4 regions of the Acetobacterium sp. K1/6 genome follow, and region 4 is predicted to be linked to each of the others. Evidence: riboswitches for the same ligand, from Rfam matches in the RefSeq annotation. Region 4 holds a riboswitch; each other region holds the start of a gene.
What was found. Region 4 has a riboswitch for cobalamin ahead of U2P91_RS08865 (type 1 glutamine amidotransferase). Riboswitches for the same ligand answer to the same signal wherever they lie in the genome.
Positions count from the first base shown of each region.

Region 1: it holds a riboswitch for cobalamin, as region 4 does, so the genes downstream of both, U2P91_RS04100 (ECF transporter S component) here and U2P91_RS08865 (type 1 glutamine amidotransferase) in region 4, are expected to answer to the same signal.
Region 2: it holds a riboswitch for cobalamin, as region 4 does, so the genes downstream of both, U2P91_RS12520 (AAA family ATPase) here and U2P91_RS08865 (type 1 glutamine amidotransferase) in region 4, are expected to answer to the same signal.
Region 3: it holds a riboswitch for cobalamin, as region 4 does, so the genes downstream of both, U2P91_RS15630 (FecCD family ABC transporter permease) here and U2P91_RS08865 (type 1 glutamine amidotransferase) in region 4, are expected to answer to the same signal.

Region 1 is NZ_JAXQGA010000003.1:217,641-225,020, forward strand. It holds gene aroF (3-deoxy-7-phosphoheptulonate synthase) at 1-42, shown strand, start outside; gene U2P91_RS04075 (prephenate dehydrogenase) at 42-935, shown strand; gene U2P91_RS04080 (FUSC family protein) at 1,111-1,722, shown strand; gene U2P91_RS04085 (hypothetical protein) at 2,227-2,358, shown strand; gene ltrA (group II intron reverse transcriptase/maturase) at 2,546-3,811, shown strand; gene U2P91_RS04095 (alpha-ribazole-5-phosphate synthase) at 3,928-4,659, opposite strand; gene U2P91_RS04100 (ECF transporter S component) at 4,757-5,290, opposite strand; cobalamin riboswitch at 5,410-5,578, opposite strand; gene U2P91_RS04105 (anthranilate synthase component II) at 5,827-6,414, shown strand; gene pabB (aminodeoxychorismate synthase component I) at 6,408-7,380, shown strand, end outside.
Region 2 is NZ_JAXQGA010000014.1:21,695-29,074, forward strand. It holds gene U2P91_RS12505 (ABC transporter substrate-binding protein) at 1-601, opposite strand, end outside; gene U2P91_RS12510 (nitrogenase component 1) at 632-1,804, opposite strand; gene U2P91_RS12515 (nitrogenase component 1) at 1,791-3,080, opposite strand; gene U2P91_RS12520 (AAA family ATPase) at 3,071-3,850, opposite strand; cobalamin riboswitch at 3,997-4,181, opposite strand; gene rffA (dTDP-4-amino-4,6-dideoxygalactose transaminase) at 4,289-5,422, opposite strand; gene U2P91_RS12530 (ABC transporter ATP-binding protein) at 5,478-6,248, opposite strand; gene U2P91_RS12535 (ABC transporter substrate-binding protein) at 6,261-7,304, opposite strand; gene U2P91_RS12540 (ABC transporter permease) at 7,316-7,380, opposite strand, start outside.
Region 3 is NZ_JAXQGA010000023.1:30,290-37,669, forward strand. It holds gene cobK (precorrin-6A reductase) at 1-307, shown strand, start outside; gene cbiQ (cobalt ECF transporter T component CbiQ) at 412-1,230, shown strand; gene U2P91_RS15615 (energy-coupling factor ABC transporter ATP-binding protein) at 1,252-2,088, shown strand; gene U2P91_RS15620 (energy-coupling factor ABC transporter permease) at 2,232-2,996, shown strand; gene U2P91_RS15625 (energy-coupling factor ABC transporter substrate-binding protein) at 2,996-3,337, shown strand; cobalamin riboswitch at 3,366-3,564, shown strand; gene U2P91_RS15630 (FecCD family ABC transporter permease) at 3,844-4,878, shown strand; gene U2P91_RS15635 (ABC transporter ATP-binding protein) at 4,875-6,086, shown strand; gene U2P91_RS15640 (adenosylcobinamide amidohydrolase) at 6,088-7,245, shown strand; gene U2P91_RS15645 (ABC transporter substrate-binding protein) at 7,229-7,380, shown strand, end outside.
Region 4 is NZ_JAXQGA010000008.1:57,802-65,181, forward strand. It holds gene cbiD (cobalt-precorrin-5B (C(1))-methyltransferase CbiD) at 1-764, shown strand, start outside; gene cbiE (precorrin-6y C5,15-methyltransferase (decarboxylating) subunit CbiE) at 752-1,378, shown strand; gene cbiT (precorrin-6Y C5,15-methyltransferase (decarboxylating) subunit CbiT) at 1,371-1,955, shown strand; cobalamin riboswitch at 2,001-2,186, shown strand; gene U2P91_RS08865 (type 1 glutamine amidotransferase) at 2,662-3,375, shown strand; gene U2P91_RS08870 (hypothetical protein) at 3,469-4,311, shown strand; gene U2P91_RS08875 (response regulator transcription factor) at 4,515-5,189, shown strand; gene U2P91_RS08880 (sensor histidine kinase) at 5,202-6,212, shown strand; gene U2P91_RS08885 (ABC transporter ATP-binding protein) at 6,338-7,105, shown strand; gene U2P91_RS08890 (FtsX-like permease family protein) at 7,089-7,380, shown strand, end outside.

The DNA.
Region 1 (7,380 bases), on a different contig from region 4:
ACAGTTAAAAAATACGCCGAATTTGAGAATAAGGTGATCTAATGAAAAACCGAGAAGATTCCATCGTTGGCTTTATCGGCCTGGGTCTGATGGGCGGTGCACTGGCCATGGGACTCAGGAAACAAGGCCCCAAAGAAATTTGGGCTTATGATTTAAACCCGGCAGTGATTAAAACCGCCCGGACCCGGGGCGTGATCGATGAAGGCGTCTGGGATTCGGCGGGGCTTCAAAAAATGTTGCCCCGGTGTGATCTGGTCTTTATCTGTCTGACACCAATGGATACGCTGGCTTTTTTAGCGCTCTATATGGAAGATTTTAAACCGGGGGCGATTGTTACCGACATTATTGGAGTAAAAGAAGTGGTCTTTAAAAACCTGGGCAATCTGTTACGCAAAGACATTGACTATATTCCGGGACACCCCATGGCGGGAAGTGAAAAAGAGGGATTCGGCGGGGCTGATGATCGCATTTTTAAGAATCGTAATTATATTCTCACCCCCTTACCGACCAATCAACCAGAGAACATTGAGTTGATCAGGGATATCGTAACCGATTTGGGATTTAACCACATTGTTGAGACCACCACCGAAATACACGATCAAAAAATAGCCTTTACTTCCCAGCTTTGTCATGTGATTGCAGCGGCCCTGGTTGATTGCGAGGATGATCTCTCCATCACTGATTTTGAGGGCGGAAGCTTTGGTGATCTGACCCGGATTGCCATGATTAATGCCCCCATGTGGACGGAGCTGTTTATGTGCAACCGCAAAAACTTATTGGACCAGATTAAGAAATTTGAAACCAGTCTGGAAGCAATGAAAGAAATGATAAAGCAAGATGAAAAGGAAGAATTGATCGCACGGCTTAAATCAGTTCGCAAGAAACGCGTTGCCATGGGGGAAATCCGGGCGGCTAAAAACTTAAAAAATCTGTGAGTTTGCTTAAGAGATGCGGCGTGAAAACAGTTACATCAGCCTGAAAATGATTACGCTATTGACTTAATCTCATATGAGAGTATACTCTAGTTAAAGAAACATGTTATAACAAAACTTTTGCTGGGAACAAAATGTTGATAGTAAAAGTCAAAAAAATAATTGGAGTTAAAAAATCATGAAATTATGTAATCTGCCAGCCATTGGTATGAGAAACATAAAAACGGTGTTAGCAGTCTTTATCTGTGTGGTAGTATTTGCAATTATGGGACCGGAGTTCAATCCGCTCGTTGCTGCAATTGCGGCTGTGATTACGATGGGACCGAGCATTGAAAATTCGATTGAAACGGGCTGGAATCGGATATTGGGAACCCTCTTTGGAGGTGTAGCGGGAATGTTGGGTATTTTTATTGCTCGTTTAATCCCATATCAATACGCCTATGTTTTCATCATTCCGTTAGGAATTATGGGACTGATTTATCTGTGTAATACAATTAACAAGTCGGGTGCTATCGTTATTACCTGTGTGGTTTTTCTCATTTTAATGACCACCTATCCTCAGGATACGGGTACCTATATGCTGGCCCTTTTAAGACTTCTGGAAACGGTATTTGGTATCGTTGTGGCGTTTTTAATCAACCGCTTTATTAAATTGCCGGAATGTGATAAAAACCCGGATGAAAGCCAAACAGAGACGGAAAAAGAGTTGATCACGGTCGAAGAAAAACCGGACAGCGGTTATAAAAAATTTAAAGTGTCAAACCTGTTGTATATGATATTCAAACCCTAGATTTTACGTTTATTCTGGATTTTTGTGACGTCTAGATTAACTAAAATATAATTACCCCTCCCCTTAAAAAAGAGACCACCCTTAATACCAGGTGGTCTTTTTTTGTTTGCGAGGCATGTTGCCGAGCTAATGGTCTGAAAGAAGACCTGTCACCTGGCTAATTGGGAAGACAAGCTGTAAGCAAGGGCGTTTCCGGCGACGGAAGGGTCTGAAGGAAGCTGATGGCGGTTGTTGGAACGGAACGCAAGTGAACCAGTGTTGGTATATATGATGGATAACCTTTCAAAAAGTGGGAACGTCCGAAAATTAGCTGAGTCATATATATTTGGATGGTCGTTTTAACAGCAAGCGGAGTAACTTAACCTCGGAAGTACTGTATCTGAAGCTGTAGGTTTGTTCACAAGGGAAACCAAGGGACAAAAGGAAGGTGCAGTATGCAGATGAAGCCATAGTAGTGATGAACATCACGCCAATGAAAGCCAGTAATGGACTGGAGGAGAAAACGTGAAGGATGCTGTTTTTATAACGGTGACGGATCGGGGTCAAAAGTCCCGATCTGATGCGAAGGGCGGAAGAAATCTCAAAGATTACTTTGAAACATGGGAAGTAAGAGCGAAGGTGTTAAACGAAGGCTGAAAGGCCGGAAGGTCCGAAAGAATTGGCATAAAATACCATGCGAGTCCTTTTGACGACACAGATTTGAAGTAATTCGTGGAATAAAGATAAGATTGCCAGAGTGCTAGAAACGTCAAAGGAAACGAATGAAGAACAGATAGCTTAAACGGAGAGTGCCGGAAAAGTAAAGCAGGAATGGAGGTGGAACATGAAGAAATGGTACAGCCTGATCGATAAGATCTATCGAAAAGAAAATTTGGAGCTGGCCTTCAGAAAGGTCAAACGGAACCATGGAGCTCCCGGAATTGATGGAGAAACGGTTTTGGACTTTAATGAAGCACTGGAAACGAATATTGAGTTTCTTCATGAGAAGCTGAAAACCAACACCTATGAACCAGACCCGGTCAGACGGGTAGAAATTGAAAAGCCGGATGGCGGCATACGATTGTTGGGGGTACCGACCGTCAAAGACAGGGTCGTCCAACAAGCCATTGTGAATATCATTGAACCAATCTATGAACCAACCTTCCATCCATCCAGTTATGGATACCGCCCCAACCATTCCCCACAGCAAGCTGTTGCCAAGGCCGAACGCTTTATGAATCGGTACGAACTGACAGAAGTTGTGGATATGGATCTGAGCAAATGCTTTGACACCCTTGATCATGAGATTTTAATGCGGGCGGTGGCCGAACGCATCAGTGACGGAAAAGTTTTAGGGTTGCTCAGGAAGTTTCTGAAATCCGGGGTGATGCAGAGCGACCGATTCATCGAAACAGAAATCGGCAGTTGCCAGGGAGGCGTCATTTCACCGTTGCTCAGCAACATCTACCTCAATCAGTTTGACCAGAAAATGAAGGGCAAAGGCCTGCGGATCGTTCGATACGCAGATGATATCCTCATCTTTGCAAAAGACAAACAGACAGCCGGCAATTACAAAGCCTACGCAACTAAAGTTCTGGAAGAAGAATTGAAACTGAAGGTAAATGAGACGAAAACCAGGCTGACCAGTGTGAGAGAAGGCGTGACATTCCTGGGGTTCGTGATTTATGCGAAATATCTGGTGATCAATCCCAAACGGATCAAACGTTTTAAGGGCAAAATCAGAAACATAACCAGAAGAAATGCCGGAAGGCCACTTGAAAAAGTGATTAAAGAGCTTAATCCAGTGCTCCGGGGATGGTTGAATTATTATCGGATCGCCAACATAAAATCATTGATTACAGAGATGATGTCATGGATTCGGCGCAGGTTGCGAATGATAAAGATGAAGCAATGGAAAACATATAAAGCCATGCATAAGGAAATGAGAAAACAGGGGATCAAAGGTAGTGGTGAAAAGATGGCGGTGACGAAATGGAAGAATTCAAATGTCCATATCATCCACATGCTACTCCCGAATCAGTACTTTGAAGACTTGGGACTCATCGATTTAGGTCAATATAAAGTTGGATTACTGTCGAATTATTATTAATTCGATGAGAGATTTCAGGAGCCGTGTACGGCAAACGTAAGCACGGTTCTGTGAGAGCAAAGAAATCCGGACTAATTATCCGGATTTCTAGCTACTCGATATTTGCAAATATTTTGTTATCTGAAATAACCAATAATGGTCAGCTTATCCTTAAAGATGGCAGCCAGTCCGGATAGGGCTGAGGGCTTGATGCTGGCAATTACGGTGGTTGCCGGGCCGGAAGAATCCACTACATTCAGATCATTAGGTAATTGTTCAAATTGGAGCTGGTAAATATTGGCAAGCGTGTTGGCTTCGTATAAAATCCCTTTGGAACCGCAGGGAACGATCTCATTTACGGCAGGGTTCTTAACTAAGGTCTTGAGATCCTGATAATTGGCGATTTCCGGATCGCCATCGAGAATAAGGGCACTGACATATTTGGGTTTACCGATGCAGATCACCACATCTGCAGATACTGAGGGAGTGATTCGCAACCGATTGGCCATTCCGAGTACAAAAATGCCAAAACCGGTCATGCTGGTTTTGAAATTTTCTTCGGTCGAACCATTAATGGGCAGATCTCCGATACCGGCTCGTTCCAATTCTTCCCGAATACCTTTAATCAGAGCTTCGCCGGTGGGGTGCATTTCTCCGACGATGGTGTTGGAAAGACCGATGATCTGGGCGCCACAGGCCAGCAGTTCAAAAAGACATACCCGGGCAGCAAAAACAGAAATGTACTTGGTGGCAACACACAGTTCATCCCCGGGCTTTTCCCCGACGCCACCGCTACTGTCGCAGGCAGTGACCAGGAGGGAATCAGGAAGCTCAATGACGGATAGGTCACGATATTGATAAGTTTTCATACGGTCCTCCATTCGGGGGTTTTTATAATAACGTAAGTGCCATGTATTTTGTGAGTTACTTCGTCATTTAAGAATCAGGTTCTAGCGGAGCTTAAGTTTATGCCTGAGCCGAAGTTGCCGAAGATACCTGATTTTTAACCGATAGGGGTAATGCTTTAAAGACAAGGGCCGCAATCAGGGCATTGATTCCACCCACCAGAGCCAGGGGAAACATCATTGCAATTACTCCGGGCCAGGTTAACATGGGGATTAAAAGCGGCGAACAGAGTAAAAGTAGGATCGGGCCGTTGCAGATAGCGGCAACGATAACGTTGACGATCAGGGCGACGATTTCATTTGCGGCCTTTTTAACAAAAACATAAGTATACCAGGTGGCCACCATGATCAGCCCCATCCCCAGACCAATAGCAAGGTGAACGGGTAGGGTCATTGGGAATCCTGAGGTAAGCGCGGTTAAAAGATGACCGATAATAGCAATAATTGCGCCAGCCAGAGGTCCCATCAACAGGGTGCCCAAAAAGGCCGGCAGTGAATCGAAGGCAATCGTGCCAAAAACTTTTAACTGGGCTCCTACAAAAGAGAGGGCAATTAAAAGCGCCATAAAAACGAGTTGTCGCGTGTTGATTTTCATGTGATACTCCTTAATTTTATTATAAAGCATTTCTATGGCGATGAAAAGAAAATTTGGATAGGTCGATTTAATTAAATAAAAAAGTTCACATCTAATTTAGATGTGAACTTTACCGTCGTCCAAATGGAATCATTTCTGGCAGGTCTCCTGAGTCAGCTTCATCGCAGTTTGTCCCTTCCCGTGAGGTGGTCATGACTTGTGCTCGACTTTACAGTGGTGGGTCCCTACAGGATTTTAACCTGTTTCCCTATTCTCCTTTTTCAAGGCACCAAAAAAGCTTTATTTACTTGAGCAAATAATAGCACATCAGAGATCAATTTGTCAAATTGAAATTGTAAATAATTAAGGGAAAGAAAAAGTAAAGTAATCGTTAAAAGATGATCGCGTCGAGGGTAAATTCTAGCTTAAATCAACCGCGAAAAAAAAGCGGCGATAAAAAAATCGCGGCCAAATATTGCTGCTATAATTCATTGTATTGAATCCTTGGAGTATGGTACAATGCTTTACAAAATGACTAATACTAAGAGGTATAAAAATTGATTCTAATGATCGACAACTATGATTCTTTCACCTATAATTTGGTTCAGTATCTGGAAAAACTGAATGCAACGGTGATTGTAAAGAGAAATGATAAGATTACCCTGGACGAGATTGCCGCGATGGCACCGTCGATGATTGTCTTATCACCGGGGCCATGCACCCCCAACGAATCCGGGATCTGTCTGGATGTGGTGCACCGTTTTAAGGGTGAAATTCCGATCCTGGGTATTTGTCTGGGCCACCAGATCATCGGTCAGGCCTTTGGCTGTAAGATTAAAAAAGCTCTGGAACCGGTTCATGGCAAAGTCCATGCCATCTCCCATGACAATGCCGGCGTGTTTGATGGTCTTAATAATCCCCTGAAGGTGACGCGCTACCATTCTTTGGTGGTTGAAAATCAGGAAATACCGGATTTTTTTGAGATCACCGCCCGAACTGATCAAAATGAGATCATGGGTATGCGACATAAAGACTACCACATCGAAGGGGTTCAGTTTCATCCTGAAGCGATTCTTACCGAAATGGGGATGGAATTATTGGATAACTTTTATCAATCGACAAAAGAAAATGGTGTGCGATGTTAATACAAGAAATAAAAACCGACTTAAGCAGTTTTGAGTGCTATCTTTTGTTTAAAGATGAGCCCTATAGTTTCTTTTTAGACAGCGGCAGAGACCCGGACAGTCTGGGACGCTATTCATTTATCGGTGGGAACCCGTTTCTGGTCTTTAAAAGCAAAGCGGACGCCATTACCGTTAAAACCAAAACAGCGACGAAAACGCTTACGGGAGATCCTTTTGATGAACTGCAAAAGCTTTTAAAACAGTATAAAATGGATTATCCATCCCCGTTTCCTTTTTTAGGTGGGGCAGTGGGTTATTTTGGCTATGATCTCTGTCATCATCTGGAAGCATTTCCCCGCAGTGCCGTGGATGATGTGGGTATCCCCGATTGTTATATGGGTTTTTATGATGGGATAGTGATTATTGATCATAAAGAAGGTAAGACCTATGTGGCCGCCCTGGGAATCGAAGAAAATGAAGCGGATATCATCAGCCGGTTAGCCGCAAAATTTGTCGGCGATCCCAAAATTGCCATTCGTACAGACTTTAAAATTAATAAGAATGTTGAATTTCGGGGTAATTTCACCAAGCCGGAGTATATGAAGGCACTGGATGCAGTTCACGAATACATTTTAGCGGGAGATATTTACCAGACCAATCTGACTCAGCGCTTTAACGCTGATTTACAGCTTAGCCCACTGGAATTATACAGCGAACTCAGAAAAATTAACCCGGCTCCCTTTGCCAGTTACATTGATTTTGGAGAAGGACAGATTGTTTCCAGTTCCCCGGAGCGTTTTATTCTGGTTCAGGGTCGAAACATTGAAACCCGACCGATTAAAGGGACGATGCCCCGGGGCAAAACCGCTGCGGAAGATGCCGCTAATCGGGAGACTCTGGTTAACAGCGAAAAGGATAAAGCCGAACTGCTAATGATTGTCGATCTGGAGCGCAATGATCTGGGGAAAATTGCTAAAACCGGCACCG
Region 2 (7,380 bases), on a different contig from region 4:
TTTCAGCAAGAATGGTATCGACCTTTTTATTGGCGATATCCCATTCCTGTTGTAGCGAATTGTCATCTTCCAAACCAAAAATTTCCCGCATCAACTGATCAATCTGGACCGACCAGTCTTCGTTAACCTGATTCTTTATAAAAAAGTCCACCACGGGGACCTGAATCGTCTCCAGACCTTTTTTTTGGGTATCTCCATAGACTAAAATAATATCCGGATCAAGCTTTAGAAGTTCTTCGGCATTAGATTCATAGGCAGATGATACAAAGGTCGTGTTGATTTCTTTATTATTGGGAACAAAGTAATCCAATAAAACTTTATTCATTTCGGTCAGCGCGATCGCACTGACACCAACGATATTGTCGGTACTCAATCCGTTGCTGACATAGGTGGATAACAGCGGTGGCGCAATGATCACCACATTTTTGATTTCTGCCACGGCTGGCAGGGTGACTGTTTTTCCAGCCAGATCGGTAATCGTTCGCTCTGATTTTGAAGCCTCACTGGTTTCATCTTTTTTTGTTTCGCCACAGCCCGCTAACAGACTGACCATCAGCAAACACATACTGATAATTAAGACACGTTTTAATCTGTTTTTCATTCTTCCTGTCTCCTTTAAGATTTAATCAATTTATTTAGTTAGTTTGTTCAGCAGATAGGCCGCTCCACGAAAACCCATTAAACCCGGCTGATCTTCAGTGAACCCGGCAATTTTGGGATGGGCAACCTGAATCCGATCCACGCTCGGCAGGTCTCTGATTTGCAACCCATCTGCCAGAACCAGAACGTCCTGATGACTTCTGAGTTTTTCATAGGCCGACTGACTGATCACCGACAACTCGGTGGAACGGGAGCACCAACTGCTCTTTAGAAAATATACTTCAAGATTCAGCTCGTCTTTAAAAAACTCAGCTAAACCCCGGACGCTATCTTCATGGCCACAAAGTACGATGGTTTTTCCCGAATTCTTTTGAATGACCTGTTCCTTGGCTATTTTCAGTGCTGTTACGGCCTGATGAACGGCGGCATAATCGGCCTTCTGGTTAATAACACGTTCAATCTTCTGCAGCCAGGCCCGGGTTCCTACCAACCCGTAAGGCCGGCCATCAACATAGGGAATCTCGAACCGCTGCTGCAGATCTTGTGCGAGCGCCAGTCCCTCCTGCCGGAGCACCAGATTTACCACCGCCTGCCCGATATTTCTGCAACTGGCGACACTGGTGTTTCCGGAAAGGTTGCAATTAAGTTCCATAGCAAAACACTTTGCCATCATGTCTTTAATTTCAGCGGCTTCGGCCAGATGATTGTATTCATCGGCACAGCAGCCGATGATGTTAAACCGATTCTTTTTAGGCCGATTTTTAATGGCTATCTGACCCAGTAAACGCAATGCCGTTTCAATCCCCACGGTCCAGTCGTTTTTCAGACCACCTCCTTTAATTGTTATCAGTTTGGCGTCAATGTGCGGTTTGATTTCATGGCAGATGCCATCAAGATCCACCCCGATCACCGCGGCCACTGATGAATCCAGAACCACAATCACTTCGGGGTGAAGGCGCTGATCAATTTCCATCAAGACCTGATTGAGCCGGTCATAGTTACCAAACACCACGACATCCTCATCCATTGTGGTGGTGTAAAAGCTGGCCTGCGCCGCATTCCCGAATTCTTTTAACGATTCCAGCAAATAGCGGGTCGTGCCCTCCGGCCCGAACTCCACAATCACCAGCTCCCTGACGCCGCTGAGGGCCCACAGCAAACCCATCCGTTCCGATGGGACGGGATAATTGTTAGAAAGATACATCCGGTGCACCTCCCGCTAAAACTGATTTGACCGCCGCCAGTGCCCAGGTGATCGCTTCATAGCCAATTTTTCCCGGTGGCACGAGTCGTTCCAGGTGCAAGATTCCCAATTGTTTTAAATAATCCACCGGTCCAAAACCAATGTATAAATCCGGTAAAAGTTCCGGCATCAGACTGACTGCCGCATTGGGATTGGCTACGTAATTCACATAGGGATCCCAACCCTGATCGAGAATCCGATCAATCTGCTCCTGACTGTTATCCGTGAGCCGATAGGCGTTAATCAGCAGTGGCACCATTCCCAGGGAGGTCAGAAATGCCGCCGCTTCAAAGGCATCCGGCGGCCGACCACCATTGACAAAGCTTTTTCCGGCCAGCACCTGCCGCGCCTCTTGCAGCTGCGAAACGGCGTTTTGATGAGCTTTTTCAATTATTTTTTGAATCGAGATACCCAAATGTCCTGCCAGCTGCTGGTAACCTGATCGGATCTTATCCAGCTCAAAAGAGGGTTCAAAGAAAACGTAGGGAGTGCCAAACTGGTCTTCCAAGGCCATTGCCAGTTCCCGACCGACCTCGCTGGTGACGATATTCAGGGCCGCCGCCGGGGCGCTCTGAAGGGCTTCAATGTTACAGGGTTCCGGAATGATCAGATGAAGCGTAATCCCGTTTTGCGTAAGCAGTCCCAGCAGTTCCGAATCCTTCAGAGAGCCTTCGATTCCGGCATGAAAATTTCGTCCCAACAGATTAACCGTTCCCGGTTTGACCGTTTGCGGTTTCATCAGCCGGACCATTGCTTTCATGGTCTGGGACACCGCCACCCCAAATTCATTGCAGTTTCGGTCATAATGGGCCACATGAATGGGCAGAATCGGAATGCCACATTCCTTTTCGGCGGCTTGACTAATGGCTTCCAGATCTTCACCGATAATTTCAGGAATGCAGGTGCTGACTAAAAAAATACAACGGATCCGGGGATCTTTGGCGATCTGCAGCAAGGCTGTCAGGATGCCATCGCGACTGCCAAAAATAATATCGGTGTCTTCAAAGACACCGGCAAAAAACCGCTCGTAGCCCGGTTCTTCACTGTGGTAGATGCAGCTGTTTCGGGCATACCAGGTGCATTCAGCCGTTCCGACGACCAGGACAGCCGCTTCTCTGATCAGCGGCGCTGCTACGGCCACCCCGAAGGTTGGACAAAAAACCCCACATGAAATAGCCACCGACGCCCCATAAATATCCTTATTATGGTTAATTTCTGACAGTCTGTTTAAACGCATGCTGCTGCCCTCCCGGCGGTTTTTTCACAGTCAAACAATTTATCCGCCAGCGCCGCATAGGATCGCGCCTGAGGGCTTTCCGGAAAGGCCTCAATCACGGTTTGATGTAAGGCTTCGGCCTGTTGCACCAGTGGATCGCGTTCAATCGTGTGGAGAATTGCGGTGTCAATTTCCCGGGCGGACTGAGCAACAATAGCCGCTTCATTGACAATCCCCTTCTTATTGAGGATCAGCCCCTTCAGACTGGCATATCCCCGGGAACCAAAAGATCGCACCGCAGCAGCAATATTATCGGCGGCATAAAGCGACATGCTTTCTCCCGAAGTCACAATGCAAACGCTGTCGGCATAGCCATTACGGATCGGCATGGCAAAACCGCCACAGACCACATCTCCCAACACATCGTAAATGACGACATCCGGGTTATAAACATCATTGGCTTTCAATTCAGCCAGTTTTTCAAAGGCCGCAATAATTCCCCGACCGGCACAGCCGATTCCAGGTTTTGGTCCACCAGCTTCGACACAGAGGACCCCGCCACTGCCAGTAAATACAAGATCAGAAAGTCTCGTAGCTATATCCTTATCCCGAATCACTTCCAGCACTGTCGGGATGCGTTTTCCGCCAGTCAGGTTGATGGTTGAATCTGATTTAGGATCACACCCGATCTGCATCACTGTTAACCCTTTTTGGGCCAAAGCCGCGGAAAGATTGGACACCGTGGTTGATTTTCCAATTCCCCCTTTACCATAAATCGCTATTCTTTCCAAAATTTACCTCCATTTTTTCCTAAATAAAAAAACCGCAGTTATCATAATGACAACTGCAGCTCCGTATTTATGCTGAATTTAAAACACAAAGAAATGGCATCGCTACGCCTTTCTTTGTTCTTCACCTATTCTGTAATCACGCAGAATAAAAGAATATCCACACAGGCAGGTTTTCTGACTCAAGCGTCTTCATTTTTCCTACCTTCCCAAATGATCAGTGGTATTCCTGGAAAAACTCCTCTTATACAGCGGCGGTACCGTACAGGATTTTCACCTGTTTCCCTATTATGCCGGCATTGCTATGCCAGCCACCTCTATTTCTGATTTAATTGTATGCCTAGTATACAACTAACCAGTTACCGCGTCAAGTCTTTTATTTAGTCTCAACAAACATTTCTGATGCCGATTTTACGACAATATCGCCGATATCTTGCAGGGTTAACGTTTATAAAAGGCGACAATTTCTGCGACCACCCGCTCCAGCTCTGGCTCCGAAAGGCTAAAGTATAATGGCAGCCGCAGCAACCGCAGGCTTTCGTTGCTGGTAAAGCGGTCGGCACCGTGAAAGCGTCCGAATTTCTGGCCGCCGGGGGTTTCATGGAGGGGGGTATAGTGAAAGGCGGTACAGATCTGATGCTGCTTGAGCCAGTGAATCAGATCGTTCCGTTCCTGCTGACTGGCGGTTTTGATATAAAACAGATGACCATTATGCTGGCAGTGTTCCGGCACTACCGGCAGCTCAATATAGCCAGCCGCAACCAGCGGTTTTAACCGTTCATAATAGTGCTGCCACAGGTTCAGCCGCTGCCGGTTAACCATTTCGGCGGCTTCCAGCTGAGCCAGAAGATGAGCCGCGTTGAGTTCGCTGGGTAAATAGGAGGAACCCAGATCGACCCAGGAATATTTGTCCACCCGGCCCGCCAGAAAATCATGGCGGTTGGTGCCCTTGTCGCGGATAATTGTGGCCTGCTCGATTAGATCCTCGCGATTAATCAGTAGGGCGCCACCTTCCCCCATGGTGTAGTTTTTGGTTTCATGGAAGCTGTAACAGCCCAGATCTCCGATGCTTCCCAGGGCTTTATTTCTGTAGCTGGCCATCACACCTTGCGCCGCATCCTCCACCACCAACAGATCGTGGCGTCTGGCAATAGCCATAATCGCATCCATCTCGCAGCCAATGCCACCGTAATGGACCGGCACCATCACCTTCGTGCGGGACGTGATAGCGGCTTCAATCAGGGTTTCGTCAATGTTTAAGGTATCCGGCCGGATATCAACAAAGACAATGGTGGCACCGCGCAGGGCAAAGGCATTGGCGGTGGTCACAAAGGTGAAGGCCGGCATGATCACCTCATCTCCGGGCTTGATGCCGGCCAGCAGGGCCGTCATTTCCAGAGCCGCGGTGCCGGAGTTCGTTAAAAAAGCCCCGGGGATCTGGGCGTTTTGACACAACCAGTCCGAACAGGCTTTCGTAAAAGGGCCATCCCCACCAATCTGATGATTTTTAGTGATGGCCGCTTTTATATATTTTATTTCGGTTCCCAAATAAAGGGGCATATTAAATGGTATCATGGTCATTTCCTCTTTTGTCTTAATCTGGTGAATGATTGGGGACTTGACCGGTTCTTTAAACGTCAATCAAATCCAGGATTTCTTCTTTCAGGGCCAAATAGCTTGCATCCACTTGAACCCGTCCGGTGCGTTTATCAACCCGGTCACAAAAATCGACGGTAAATTCCTGAATAATGGTGCCGGGACTTTTGGACATCACCAGCAGGCGGGTGCCCAGCGACAGGGCTTCGTCCACATCATGGGTGATCATAAAAATGGTGTTCTGATCATCCTTCCAGATTTTTCGCACCAGTTGCTGCATATGAATCCGGGTCAGTGCATCCAAAGCGCCAAAGGGTTCATCCAGTAGCAGAATCGCTGGCTCATTGGCCAGTGCCCGGGCCAGCGCCACCCGCTGTTTCATCCCCCCGGACAGTTGAAAGGGCGGCTGATCGGCCACCTCCAGCAGATGCACCTGGGTCAGATAATGGTTGGCAATCCGGGTGATCTCGTCTTTGGGAAGCCCTTTTATTTTAGGGCCAAACTCGACATTTTTACGGACACTCATCCAGGGATAAAGAGACGCCGACTGAAAAACCACACCCCGTTGACGGTCCGGCCCTGAAACCGGCTGACCCTGCATTAAAAAGGTGCCCTCACTCGGCAGGGTAAACCCGGCAATAACATTAAGCAGGGTGCTTTTTCCGCAACCCGAAGGTCCCAAGACACAGATGAAATCATGCTGATTGATCTTCAGATTTACCCCATCCAGGGCGCGGACGGGTTCGTTTTCGTTGGGGTAATCCACGGTTAAATTGTCAATTTCGATAATCAGCTCGTTTTTCATCTTAATCCATCCTTATTCTAATGACATCTCAATATACGTTGAATTAATAAAAGCGTCAAATTCTTCCTGGCTTGGTGAATTGTCAATGGATTTCTGGCTTTGCAGAAAATCCGCAGTATCTTTCATGATTTTAGAAAAATTCCCGGGCTTACCGACAGACCCCATATAATCTGATCCCAGTTGTTCCTCCGGCGTCAGCCAGATTGAACCGGTCATCTGCATCAAAGCATTTTCGGCGGTGATACCCAGTTCAGCCGCTACACTTTCGGCCGCTTCCTGCGGATTGCTGCGGTAAAGATCTCCACCTTCACTGAGGCCTTTTACAAAACCGGCGACCAGATCCGGATAGTTTTTAGAAAATTCTTTTCGAACCAGACAGACATTAGCTGTGACATAGCCTTTTTTTGCCATCTCTGCACTGTTAACCAGGATGCTGCCATTTTTTTCGAGATCACCGAGGGTGGGTTGCCAGGTATAAGCAGCGTTAATATCACCCCGCTCCCAGGCGGCCACAATTTCCGATGTTTGCATGTCAAGCAGTTGCACCTGATCTTTTATGCCAGCTTCTTTTAAATAATTAAGCAGACTATAATGAGCGGTACTGGCAAAAGGGGTGGCAATCTTCTGACCGACCAGGTCTTCTGGTTTAGTGATATTAGAGCCATTCTTCACCGCCAGACCTTCGATTTCCCCCAGCACCTCATGAATCCAGATCAGTTCCACATCAATACCCCTGGACAAAGCAATAATCCCATTGGTGTTTCCCATGGTGGCAAAGTCGATACTGCCAGAAGCCAGGGCCTTGTTGGCATCTACGCCAGAGTCAAAAACGATAAACTCATAGGGTACACCCAGTTCATTAAAATAAGCGTCAAAGATATCGCGTGTCTTACTCACCGTCTCATCATTGGGTACCCGCAGATAACCGATATTCACTTTCTTTGGTAAGGCGCCCCCATCATTCTGACTTTGACAGCCGCTAAACAGCCCTGCCACTACAACCATAATTACCAGCACTGCCAGCACCCAGACCTTATTCTTTATTACTCTTTTCATTTCCTAACCTCCTATTGATATCCCTTCCAAAAGACAATTTTCTTTTCCAGGGCCTTCAGCCCTTGATCAATTAGGA
Region 3 (7,380 bases), on a different contig from region 4:
AGACTGGAAAGTTTTAAGTAAATGCGAAAGTCTGGGATTTAACCCCAGAAATATCATTGCCATTAAGGGCCCCTATAATGAAGCGTTAAATATTGAATTATTTAAATATTGTAAGGCGTCGGTCCTGGTAACCAAGGAAAGTGGCAACATGGGTGGCGTAGTGGACAAAATCAAAGCCGCTAAAAAACTGGGGATGAAAATTATTCTGGTCGACCGGATTGAAGAAAACTGCAGCAATAAATTCTCTTCAATTGAAGAGTTGATGAAAGGTGTGGGAAAAATTTGCCATGGTCAGTTGAATCAGTAAGCGTCAAGACAAGCAAACAATAGAAGGGTAGGCTTCATGTGGAAAAAAGTTTAGATAAATGGATCAGTGTTGTAAAAACCGGTGAAAAACCGGAGCATGAAACAATGCATCATCAGAAGCGACACCATCATCAAATTGGACATAAACATGGCGAAGGATCGGCCATTGATTTTTATGCCTATGCCTCAAAAATAAGACAGTGGAACCCGACCTTTAAAGTGGTTTTTTCCTTTACCACCCTGCTTCTTTGCATTGGGCTAAATAATCCCTTTGTGTCTCTGGCCGTAATCGCCAGCATGGCCTATTTGACGGTGTTAAAAGGCGGACTGCCGCTGGGAGCGTATATTTCGGTACTGATGATACCGATTACCTTTATTCTTCTGGGAACCATTGCCATTGGGGTTGATTTTTCAAGCCAGCCGATCGGGCAGTTTAATCTTTTTCTTGGTTTTGGCTATCTCTTTACCTCAGTTGCCAAGCTCCAGGAAATGGCCTTTCTGATTCTGAAAGTCTTTGGTGCCATTAGCGCCATGATTATGATGACCTTGTCCACACCTTCTTCAGAAATCATCGGGGTGCTCCGAAAGGCCCATGTGCCCAAGCTGATTATTGAGCTAATGAACCTGATTTATCGGTATATTTTTATTATGCTGGATGTTTTTAATAACATACGAAATTCTGCCGATTCCCGCCAGGGCTATAGTGATTTTAAGACTGCCTGCTATACCTTTGGCAGTGTCGCCAGCAATATGCTGGTGGTTTCACTTAAAAAGGCCAATGCTTATTATACCGCCATGGAAGCCAGAGGCTATGACGGCGATTTGGTTTTTCTGGAAGAAGAAAAGAAGCTTCAGGTGAGTCACCTGATAATTGGGGCTGCCTTCATGATTTTTCTGATTCTGCTTGGGATTTTTACGCACTAGAAAGGATTGATGGCATTAATTATGAGTGAACCAATACTAAAGGTCAGCGAGCTTTATTACAGTTATGGAAACGGAAACCCGGCGCTGGATGGGGTCAGTGTGAATATTTTTAAGGGCGAAAAGATTGCGGTGATCGGATCGAACGGGTCTGGTAAGTCGACCTTTTTTCTTAATGCCAATGGGGTACTTAAAGCCGATCACGGCGAAATCAGCTATCAGGGCACAATTATTAATAAAAAGAATATAAAAGATTTGCGCAAGAATATCGGGATTGTTTTTCAGGACGCCGACAATCAGATCATTGCCTCCACCGTCATGGCCGAGGTTGGTTTTGGCCCGATGAATTTAAAACTGCCTCGAGAAGAGGTAATCAGCCGGGTCGATGAGGCCCTAACCTACATGAACATCCTCGATTTTAAAGATCGTCCGCCTCATTATTTAAGTGGCGGCGAAAAAAAGCGGGTGACGATTGCTGATATTATCGCGATGAAATCAGAGGTCATTATCTTTGATGAACCAACCGCGGCCCTGGATCCCCTCAATGCCCAGATGTTAGAAGAGGTGCTACTAAAGCTCGGAGAAGAAGGCAAAACGATGCTGATCTCCACGCACGATGTGGATTTTGCCTATCGTTGGGCAGAGCGGGCGATAGTTTTTGATCAGGGAAAAATTATTGCTGATGGAACGCCATTGGAGATTTTTAAAAACGCGAGAATCCTGGAGCAGGCAAATCTGAAACGGCCAGCCATGCTCGATGTTTATGAGATGCTGGTTGAAAACAAAATGATAAAGGACGAAAGCAACTATCCAACCACTCCCCAGGCGCTTAAAGTTTTATTACAAAAAAATATTCGGTAAAGAGTCATTTAGGTAGATGGTTACGATAGCAGTAATTGCGCAATCGATTTTAAGTTAAGTTGGCTTTGTGAGAGTTCAAAATTGAGCGCTCAAGAATTTTCGCAAACCCTTATAATATATAGATAAAAACTAGAGGAGGAACTATGAACACAAGTTTAACAACAAGAGAGAAGCGATTTATTGCGGCTGCGGCTGCGATCGCCCTGGTATTTGGGTTTACCCCGGTGGCCAGTGCGATGCACATTATGGAAGGTTACCTGCCAGTCGGTTTTAGTGTGGCCTGGGGCGTGATCTGTATTCCATTTTTAATTAAGGGTTACATGTCGATAAAAAAAACACTCAAAGAAAATCCTAAAACCATCACCTTACTGGCTATGGCTGGAGCCTATGTTTTTGTGTTATCATCTTTAAAAATTCCATCCGTAACCGGCAGTTGTTCTCATATGACCGGGACCGGGCTGGGCGCGATTCTGTTTGGACCAGCGGCAGTCAGTATTTTAGGCGTCATTGTCCTATTGTTTCAAGCTATTTTGCTGGCACATGGTGGGCTGACGACTCTGGGCGCGAATACCTTTTCAATGGCGATTGCCGGCCCCTTTGTAACCTTCGGAATTTTTATACTTTGTAAAAAAATAAAAATTAATAAGCATGTCGGTGTTTTTCTGGCAGCGGCAATTGGCGATTTGTTTACCTATTGTGTTACCGCATTCCAGTTGGCGATGGCCTATCCTTCCGAAAGTGGTGGCGTTGCCGCTTCGATGGTTAAATTTTTAGCCGTCTTTGCACCGACTCAGGTTCCCTTGGCTATCATCGAAGGAATTTTAACCGTGGTTATTATAATCGGGCTGGAAACCTATGCACAACCAGAACTTAATGATCTGGGATATCTTACCGGAGGTGTAAAATAATGACAGCGACAAAAAAAACAGTCATTGGTCTTTTAGTGTTGGCAGTAATCATTGCTCTGGTCCCCCTGTTTATCTTGCAGGATGCCGAGTTTGGGGGCTCTGATGATGCGGGCAGTGGGGTTGTGTCTGAGATTACCGGAACAGAGTATGAACCCTGGTTTACCCCAATTTTTGAAACGGCGATAAACGGTGAAATACCCGGTGAAGTGGAAAGTTTGTTTTTCTGTCTTCAAACCGGAATCGGGGTCGGGATTATTGCCTTCTTAATGGGGCGATTTGTGGAGCGAAAGAAAAAAGAAGACGAGCCAAAAAAAACAGACTCAAAAAAAGCTAAGAAATAAGACGGGTTTAAAAGGACTAAGTTTAAAAATTGAATAATTAAAAACAGGTGTCGGTTGCAATCCATTGTATTGCAGGCCGATTAAAAGGGAAGAGAGGTGAAAATCCTCCGCGGTCCCGCCGCTGTAAAAGAAGAGTTCCTCCAGGAATGCCACTGTAGAAATATGGGAAGGTAGGAGGGTATGTTGACGCTTGAGCCAGAAGACCTGCCTGTTTATGCAAAACTCTGCGAGAGACAGAAAAAAGGTTTTATTTGCGTACCGTTTTACGGGCTCATTGTCTCAATTTGAGATAATGAGCCTTTTTTTATACTTGGGAAAATTACAAAATAGTCAGATCAACATTTCTGATTAAAGGACAAAGCAAAACTGTCAGAGCAATTAATATTGCGAGCTAGCAGGGGAAATTGCGAAAATATTGGTTAGCATCGATAGTATTAATTTAGAAATATAAATGGAGGTTTCATAATGAAGAAAAAAGCAACGAAAATTATGAATCAGAGGTGGTAATGGAAAGTATAAAAAACAGAAAAGCACGACAAATCAGCATCCTGGTCTTGATTCTTGGGGCCATTGTGGTGATTTCGCTATACAGCATCAGTGTGGGGTCCATCAATATCAGTATTCCGGATATTCTATCTATTTTGTCGGGAAAAGCAGTGGCAGATGATACCTATGGCCCGATTATTATGAATATTCGCCTACCCAGAACCCTGGCTACGATCATGGGGGGAGCCTGTCTGGCACTTTCCGGTTTGTTGCTGCAGATATTTTTTAAAAATCCAATCGTCGAGCCTTATATTTTAGGGGTCTCATCCGGGGCAACCTTGTTCGTGGGGCTGGTACTATTAGGTGGATTCTCATTCGGATTGAAGTCCCTGCCCCCGATGGGTTTGTTTGCCGGTGCTTTTCTGGGTGCCATGCTGGTGATGGTGGTGGTGGTTTTTGCCGCTCAAAAAGTAAAGAACATCACAACCCTTTTAATCATCGGGATGATGGCCGGGTTTATTTGCAATGCCTTTACCAGTATCCTGACCGCTTTTGCCGACAAAGAACAGCTGCATGGCTTTGTGATGTGGTCGATGGGCAGTTTTTCGGGATTCTCCTGGCCACAGGTCCAGTTTTTATATGGCATCGGTTTACCGATGATTATTCTGGCTTTTGTTTTGAGTAAACCATTAAATGCCATGCTCTTTGGTGAGAATTATGCGATTTCCATGGGGCTCAGCATGAAAAAATTCCGGGTGATTGTGATTCTGATTGCCAGTGTCTTGACGGCAACGATCACCGCCTTTGCCGGGCCAATTTCCTTTGTCGGCCTGGCCGTTCCCCATATGGTGCGAATCACTCTAGGGACGTCAGATAATCGCATTCTGATACCGGGGGTCATTTTCGCTGGGGCCTTGATGACCGGGGTTTGTGATCTTATTGCACGGATGATTCTTTCCCCCATTGAACTGCCCTTGGGGGTTATTACGGCCTTAATCGGTGCGCCGATTGTTGTTTACTTACTCGTCCATAAAACGAAAGGAAATGAGCTATGAAACCAGTAATCTTCACTGAAAATCTGAATGTTGGTTATGATAAAAAGGTAGTTGTTGAACAAGTGGATATTTGTGCCCAAAAAGGAGAACTGATCTGTTTGTTGGGTCCCAATGGGTCTGGAAAATCTACGATTTTGCGGACCTTAACGGGATTGCAACCACCGGTAAATGGGCGAGTTGAAATTAATGGAAGGGATATAGCGACCATCAAAAAAGCAGAACTGGCTAAAAAAATGGCGATCGTGCTGACTGAACAGGTCTCGTTGGGACTGTTGACTGTTTTTGAAATTGCTTCAATGGGTCGATATCCCCATACCAATTTTATGGGAAGACTATCAGCAGAAGACGAAAAGATTGTTAATGAGGCGCTTGATCTGGTTGATGCTGGATATCTGAAAAACCGCTATTATTTCGAACTTAGCGATGGTGAAAAACAAAAGGTCATGATTGCCCGGGCGTTGGTTCAGGAACCCGAGCTGATTGTTCTGGATGAACCTACCAGTCATCTGGATGTTCGGCACAAGGTGGAAGTCATCAGTATTTTAAGAAAACTCTGTCTGGAAAAAGGCATCACCGTGGTGCTATCCCTCCATGACATTGATATTGCTATTAAAGGCTGTCAGAAGATTTTACTGATTGAAAAGGGTAAGGTTAAAGCTCAGGGAACGCCAGAAGAGATTATCAAAACTGGTACAATTCAGAGTCTTTACTCAATTGAAGGGGCTAATTATAATGAGTTGTTAGGGTGCCTCGAATTTTGTTCACCGGTATTACCGGAAGTGTTTATTACCGGCGGAAATGGCACTGGAACCGGCGTTTATCGGGCCGTATCCCGAGCTGGTTTTGGCATGTGCTGCGGGGTACTGCATAGCAATGACATTGACTTGCATGTGGCAAAGGCCCTCAATTGCGATGTTGTTGAAGAAGACTCGTTTAGTCGGATTACCGAAAAACATTACGAAGATGCAGCAGCTAAAATGGCAAAAATGCACTATGTTATTGACACCGGCTTTCCGGTGGGAAAAACGAATGAGCATAATCTGGATTTAATCATTGATGCCATCAAAATGGGAAAAGTAGTTTTTAGCTTAACTGATCAAAGCGAATTAAAAGGACGGTTTGGTGATTGGGCCGAAAAAATAAAATGCTGTAAAAATCCGGCCGAGATTTTGCAGATCATCCCGCCACAAACAGGAAGTGGGTGCTGAGATGATGTTGGGGGTAACAGCTACCGGAGATCCTATTCATCGCTATCATCGGTGTCTGGTGGTGCCTTTTTCGGGACCACGAAAGGTTATCAGTACCGCCATGGAGCATGGTGGTTATCAGGAAAATCTAACGGCGATATTTAATCAGGATGTCAACCCCGGGCCGGGTCGGTTGTGCGAACACATGGAACCCGGTCAGCAGGAAAAAATGCAGTCCTTTATCCGGGAGGAGTTGGGGTTGGCTCCGGACACGGTAGCACGGATGGCTACGATTGTGTCCATGGAAAGTGCGGCCATTAAAAGCGAAACCTATGACATCCTGACCGTGACGGCTATTACCACCGCTAGTCTGGAAGTCAATGGCGGGCGGATTGGTGAGAAAGCTACCAGCTATGAAAAAAACGGCGAGTATATTAATTTAAGACCGGGAACCATTAATAGTATGGTCTTTGTCAGTGGCAATATGACACAAGGCTGTATGGCCCGAGCCATGGTGACAGCAACCGAGGCCAAAACAGCCGCTTGTCAGGAATTGATGGCCAGCAGCCTTTACTCAACCGGTATCGCCACCGGATCAGGAACGGATAACCTGATGATTATTTGCGATAGCGAGTCGACTAACCGACTGACCTATGCTGGAAAGCATGGCAAGCTGGGAGAACTGATTGGTCGGTTGGTGCGGGATACTGTCAAAGAATCCCTCAATCAGCATATGGCCTTAAACCCGGTTACCCAGCATCGGTTATTTGCGCGAATGAAACGCTATGGCGTTACCGAGGGAACCTTTTTTAAAAAATTCAATGAACTCAGTCATAAAGGTCAACGCGATTTTCCCAAATGGATCGATCGTCTCCATCGGTTGGATCAGGAGGATGAGCTGGTAACCATGACTTCCCTCTATGTTCATCTGATGGATCAGCTGGGCTGGGGGTTGTTGTCTGGATCGGAAGCTATCAATGGCGGGGTAATAATTCTTAAGCAGATTGCCAAAGATCAATCAATTAATCTTGACTTATCAACAAAACAACATGAGTCCGCTGAAGCGGTGATTCAAAAAATGGTAAATTCTTTTGTGACGACCCTTTCAGAAATGGTCATGGCAAATGAAATAAAAACAAACTCAGAAGGAGAAAAGAAGAGTAATGAAAAGACAGTTTAAACAGTTAGCGGTGATTGCGGTCACTGCGGTAATGGTAGTATCAGGGTTAGTAGGATTAACAGGGTGTCAGTCTGCTGACAAGAGCTATAAAAGCGAGGATGGCAATACCATCAAATTGCAGTATGCCAAAAATTT
Region 4 (7,380 bases):
CAAGGGAGATGATTACCCGGGAGATTAAAACGGTTTTAGCTTCTGAAGCCGCACGTCAGATCACGGATTTACCCAAAGGTTGGCGGGTCGAGCTGTCCATTCCCCAGGGTGTGGAACTGGCCAAACGAACCTTTAATCCCAAGCTGGGGATTAAAGGCGGACTGTCGATTATCGGCACTTCCGGGATTGTTGAGCCGATGAGTGAAGATGCCCTTAAGGCGTCCCTGAAACTGGAACTCTCAGTGCTCCATGCCAAAGGCTTTAAAGAAATCATCTTTGTCCCCGGCAATTATGGGAAAGACTTTTCCGAGGAACTGGGACTTTCTGAGGAGGTACTGGTAAAAACCAGTAATTATATCGGTTTTATGCTGGATGAGGCTGAACGGATGGGTTTTGATAAGATTCTGCTGATTGGCCATCTGGGAAAACTGGTGAAGCTGGCTGGGGGGATTTTTAATACCCATAGCAGTGTTGCCGACGGACGGATGGAAATTCTAACCGCCCACGCCGGTTTGCTCGGCGCAACCCAGAAAACGATGGAAAAAATCATGACCTCTAAAACCACCGATGAAGCAACCGATTTAATTCTGAGCAAAAATTTGCCGGACTATTTTGATCATCTGGCCGAGGTCATAAAGAAAAAGGTCACCGATCGGGTTTATGGCACCATTGAAATGGAAGTGGTGTTGTTTTCCAAGATCCATGGCTTTTTAGGACAAAGCAAAGACGCAGAAGAGTTGAGGAAACGATTATGTACCCATTAAAAATTATTGGACTGGGACCGGGACATCCGGATTATATACTGCCGATCGCATTAAAAGAAATTGAAGCGGCAGAAGTGATTCTCTGTGGCACCCGCCATGCTGAAAGTTTTGATGCCAGTGGTAAAGAAATGCTTTTTATCGGCAAGGGAACCCCCCTAAGTGAGCTGATGGAAAAGGTTGCCCAGGTATACAAGACTAAGAAAACCGCGCTGGTTGTTTCCGGTGACTGCGGCTTTTATAGTCTGCTGACCTATGCCAAAAAAGTAGTACCGGAAAAGGACATTGTCTGCATCCCCGGGATTAGTTCGTTGCAGTATTTTTTTGCCAAACTGGCAATGTGTTGGGAAGATGCTAAGCTGATGAGCCTTCATGGCCGGGATCAGGATTTGGCGGCAGCTCTGGCAAAAAATAAAAAGCTGGGCATTCTTACTGACAAAAATAATAATACTGCGTTTATTGCCGGGATTCTTAAATCAGTCGGTTGTGAAAACAGCTTGCTTTATGTTGGTGAAGAGTTATCCTATCCTAATGAGAAAATAACCCGCTTAACCGTAACAGAAGCCCTGAGCTATCAGGAGGAAGGGCTGGCAGTCGTGGTGGTCATCAATGAGTAAGATAGCAGGATACAAGGACGAGGCCTATATTCGGGGTAAGGCACCGATGACTAAACGCGAAATCCGCATCCTCACCATTTCGTTGCTGGGGATAAACCCCGGCGATGTGGTCGTAGATATCGGCGCCGGCACCGGGGGTCTCACTATGGAAGCAGCTTATGCCGCCGACCATGGTAAGGTCTATGCTGTGGAAGCCAAAGAAACGGCGCTGGAACTGGTAAAAAAGAATAAAGAACATTTTAATGCCAACCATGTGGTCATTATCCCCGGTAAGGCGCCAGAAGTGCTGGCTGAAATTAAAGAGCCAGTGGATCGGGTCATCATTGGTGGTTCCGGCGGTAATATGGAAGGCCTGTTTCAGTGGTGTAAGGCCAATCTCCGGGCCAGTGGTCGGGTCATTGCCAATTTTGTCACCCTGGAGAACGCCGCCCAGGCCACCACCCTGATGAACCAGTATTTTGAAAATGTAGAACTGGTTCAAGTGGGCATCAGCCGGGGCGAAGGCATTGGTGGTTTAACGATGCTAAAGGCCGCCAACCCGATTTTTATTATCACTGGGGATGCTGAATTAAATTAACGACTCAAAGGTTCAAAATGCTATTGACAAGAAGTGCAACCTGGTGTAAAATAAACTTAATTAAATAGTGAACTTGTCCTATATTCAAGGGAAAAAGGTGTAAATCCTTTGCTGTAATCGCAGCTGTAAAACATGATGACCGTCTCATAACCACTGTTAAGAACTTAACGGGAAGGGAGATGGAAAGTTGATTGTTGAGCCAGAAGACCTGTTTGTAGTGATTTCTTAACAACCTCCGATTTAGAGGGCTGTAAGAGCATTATATTTAAATTTGTAAGTATGATTCTTTTATCCTTCTCCACTGGAGAAGGATTTTTTTTCGTCTTGTTGTCGACAACGATTGCAAGCGAACCCAGGAAGTGTGTGATTCTTGGGAGTTGGTTAATTTCTCCTAGCCAAAAGTAGAATCTCTTCGAATAGAAGGACATCTCCAAGTCAGTATTTAATTCCCTTCCTCGGGGATGGTGTGTGACATCCCCGAATTTACCTTGCTTTCATTAATTTACATTTTTGATAGAATATTATTCCTCATTTCTGCTTAGATTTTTCTGGCCAAAAATCTGAGTACCAATAAAAAAAGTGCATCCAGTTCTGGTTGTGCTTTTTTTATTTGCCTTTAAATAAAAAAATTTAAAAAATGCGTTTAAAATGGTATACTTGCATAAAAATAAGGATAATAATCAATAATCAGATAGGAAGGTCACAGATGAGAATTCACTATTTACAGCACGTACCCTTTGAAAATCCCGGCAGTATTCTAGTGTGGGCAAAAACCAATCAAAGTATTATTACCTCGACGCAATTGTATAACGATGAAGCACTGCCGGAGGTAAATGAATTTGACTGGCTGGTGGTGATGGGAGGTCCCATGAACATTTATGAAGAAGATCAATACCCCTGGCTGAAGGCCGAAAAAAAATTGATCAAAGCCGCCATAAAAGCTAACAAGGTGGTCCTTGGTATGTGTCTCGGCAGTCAGTTAATTGCTGATAGCATTGGCGGGAAGGTTGTTCAGAACAAGCAAAAAGAAATCGGCTGGCTCCCGATCACGTTTTCTAAAGAAGCCAAAGCGTCACCGCTGTTTGCATTTTTTCCGGACAACCCGGTGGTTTTTCACTGGCATGGTGATACCTTTGTCGAGCTGCCTGAGGCGGCCACGGTCATTGCCGCAAGCACCGCCTGCAAAAATCAGGCCTTCATTTATAACAAAAGAGTTTTTGGCTTTCAGTTTCACCTGGAAAACACCCTGCCGATTATTAATGATCTGATTGCAAATTGCGGCGATGAAATGGTTCCGGATGATTATGTCCAGTTGCCAAAAGAGGTCTTAGCCCATCCGGAATACATCCGTCAGGATAATCAGTGGATGGCCGCCTTTCTGACCCAACTAAAACAGATGGTTGAGGTTGACGATCTTTAATAAAAATTTTTGGCAAAAACAAATGACTGGTGAAAGAATGGGTAAATACCAAGCAAATGGTTTGCAAACATTTAGTTTTGAAAGGAATGTATGATGAAAAAGATAACATTGATACTGACAGCCCTTGGCTTAGCGCTATTGCTGTCAGGCTGCTCGCTGATTCCGAGCATTTTTGGCAATAAATCGGAGTCGGTAAAAAACCAGGAAATTACCTTAGCCTTATCATTTGGCGAAAAAACCGGCACCTATAACGGCCAATTGGTAAAAGGTTTGCCTCAGGGAACTGGCGTGTTTACGGTTTCCAATGATGCTGAAGTTGCCTGGACTTATGACGGTACATGGGAACAAGGCCATTTTCAGGGAATGGGAGAAACCGTTTGGGAAGATGGGTTCACACAGGAAGGTAATTATCAGAATGATCTTTTAAATGGGCCGGGACAAGAGTATCTTGATAAGAAGCTCTTATATGATGGCAATTACACCGATAATCGTTATGATGGACAGGGCACGCTTTACAATTATTATGGCGATATAATTTACGAGGGTAATTTTGACATGGGCTATTACGACGAGACGACTGTCCAGAGAAAGGCCCGATTGGATCCGTTTAAAGCTCAGACCACAGAGTTATCTTATGCCGATGTAGTTGAAACGGCTAAAAATGAAACCGGAAATAAGGTCAAGATGACGGGACGGGTTTATCAGGTTTATGAAAACTTTGAAAATCAACACTACTTCTGTGATTTTATCATGGATTTAAACGATGATCCTAATCAAATGGTACAGGTCTATTATCGCTTAAACTCTGGAGAATCCCCCTTTGTTGAAGGCCAAATGGTAACCGTATGGGGAACTGTTGAATACCTTTATACCGACACCACTGATGATGGTCAGCAATACTCCATCCCCAATGTGGAAGCCTGGAGTGTGGAATAAATTTTAGCGATACAAAAAAACTCCCCGTCATGCAATGGGGAGTTTTAACGTTATCGATAAGAACAAATCTGACAGTCGAATTTCAGATCGATTTTGAAATTGGGCTACTTTGATTTATAATGGGAGTTAAGCGGCAACAAAGCGGCAACAAAGCATCAGTGTTTTACTTTGCCCACGGTCAGAAAAGGATAGGATGGTTCGGTATGTATAAAATACTAATTGTAGAAGACGATCAGATTATAGCAAAAGCACTAAAAAATCATTTGGATAAATGGGAACTTGAAACCCAAATCGTTGCGGATTTCCATCATATTATGGATGAGTTTGTGGCCTATGATCCGCAGCTTGTCCTTTTGGATATCTCCCTGCCATTTTTTAACGGCTACCATTGGTGCAGCGAAATCCGCAAGCTTTCTAAGGTGCCGATTATTTTTATTTCGTCGACCAGTGATAACATGAATATTGTTATGGCAATGAACATGGGCGGCGATGACTTTATTGCCAAGCCCTTTGATCTGGCGGTGGTGGTGGCAAAGATTCAAGCTCTGCTTAGGCGGACCTACTCCTTTCAGGGCCAAGTAAGCCTACTGGAACATAAGGGCGCGATTCTAAATCTTAATGATGCCAGCATTATCTATGTGGATCAAAAAGTGGAACTAAGTAAAAATGAGTTTAAAACCCTTCAAATTTTACTGGAAAATAAGGGCAAGGTGGTCTCTCGGGATGTGATTATGAAACGGCTTTGGGACAGCGACTGCTTTGTGGACGATAACACCTTGACGGTAAATATTGCCAGGCTGCGCAAGAAATTGGAAACAGCCGGGCTGGCCGATTTTATTGCCACTAAAAAAGGCGTCGGCTATTTAATTGGGGATTAATCGAGGTGTAAAATGAAAATATTATTTGTATTGGGTGCTTACTTGAAAAGTCGGATTAGGGTAATGGTCGCCTTTGTCTTATTCATACTTGTCTTTGCCATGGTATATGCCCTGTATTATTTGCCGCTGGAGCCGATTGTTTATAGTACTGAACTGGTTATGGCTCTGGCCGTTGTTTTTGCCGGTCTGGATTTTGTGCAGTTTTATCAAAAGCATCAGCGCCTGACAGAGGGGATCAGTAGGGCCACCGCTGGGGTGGGGGAATTACCAAAGCCTCGGGATTTGCTGGAAGTAGACTATCAAACCCTGACCCGGGTATTGGCGGAGAATCGGGCTGAGCTGATCTCCCAGTTCGATAACCGGCAAACGGATATGATTGACTACTACACCTTATGGGCCCATCAGATTAAAACCCCTATCTCAGCAATGGGACTGTTACTTCAGACGGAGGAAGGTGATAGGGAACGCACCAGCACCTATGCCCAGGAACTTTTTAAAATTGAACAATACGTCGAGATGGTGCTCCAGTATTTAAGGCTTGAAAGTATGTCATCAGATTTGCTGTTGGTTGAGTATGATTTGGCAGACCTCATCAGACAGGCGGTGAAAAAATATAGCATTATTTTTATCAATAAAAAAATATCGTTGGAGTTGGAAGAAATGAATTGCCGTGTTCTAACCGACGAAAAATGGCTGATCTTTGTTCTGGAACAGATTATTTCAAACGCTCTGAAATACACCAATCAGGGGAAGATATCCATTTATTTGGATGAACATTCAGAAAAAACCCTAATTATTTCTGACACCGGTGTTGGAATCAGAGAAGAAGATATTAAACGGATTTTTGATCGGGGCTTTACCGGTTACAACGGCAGAATGGATAAAAAATCTACCGGCATCGGTCTTTACTTGAGTCAGCAAGTATTAAATAAGCTCTCCCACGTAATTACTGTAACCTCCCAGGTGGGAAAGGGCACCCGAGTCAGCATTGATCTGGCCACTAAGCGGTTTGAAGCCTTATAAGACAACCTTACAAAAGTGTAAGATTAGAAGTCGAAATGTAAGTCGAAGCGATGGCAGGGCAGCTGCGTTTCCTTTATACTTTAGTTGTCGATAAGAAAATTTCAAATCATAGAGGGAGAAAAATAATGCGATTACTCGAAGTAAAGAATTTAAAAAAGATCTATACCACCCGGTTTGGCGGGAATCAGGTACAGGCGCTGTCTAATGTTAGTTTCTCGGTGGAACAGGGCGAATACGTGGCCATCATGGGAGAATCCGGTTCAGGAAAAACAACCCTGCTCAATATTCTGGCATCGCTTGATAAACCCACCAGTGGGGAGGTGTTTCTGGACGGTAAAAATATTGTCACTATCAAAGACAGTGACATTTCGGCCTTTCGTCGGGATAATCTGGGTTTTGTCTTTCAGGACTTTAATCTTTTAGATACCTTTTCGATTCAGGATAATATCTTTTTGCCGCTGGTATTGGCTCAGAAAAAATTTGAAGAAATGAACAGCCGGATTAAGCCCCTTTCGCAGCGATTAGAAATCGAGGAACTGCTACAAAAATTCCCCTACGAGGTTTCCGGAGGGCAAAAACAGCGGGCCGCAGTGGCCCGGGCACTGATTACCGAGCCCAAACTGGTGCTCGCTGATGAACCCACCGGTGCCTTGGATTCCAAGGCGGCGATGAATCTGCTAAAGATCTTTTCAACCATCAATGACCTGGGTCAGACGATCCTGATGGTTACTCACTCAGTGGCAGCAGCCAGTCATGCCAACCGGGTGTTATTTATCAAAGATGGCGAAATATACAATCAGATCTATCGGGGTTCGATGAGTAACGACGACATGTATCAGAAAATATCCTTTACCTTGTCGATACTGGCAACCGGAGGTGAGAACCTTGAATAAGTTTTTTTATCCCAAGTTGGCGCTGGTCAATTTAAAGAAAAACGGGAACACCTACATCCCTTATATACTGACTTGTATCGGATCGATTATGGCTTTTTATACCATCGTTTCAATCCAAAGCAATAAGGGATTAGACGCAATGCAAGGTTCGGAAAGCTTGAAAATATTATTATTCCTCGGGATTATTGTTATTGGCATTTTTGCGGTGATCTTTCTCTTCTATACCAACAGTTTTTTGATTAAACGACGAAAAAAAGAACTGGGATTATACAGTA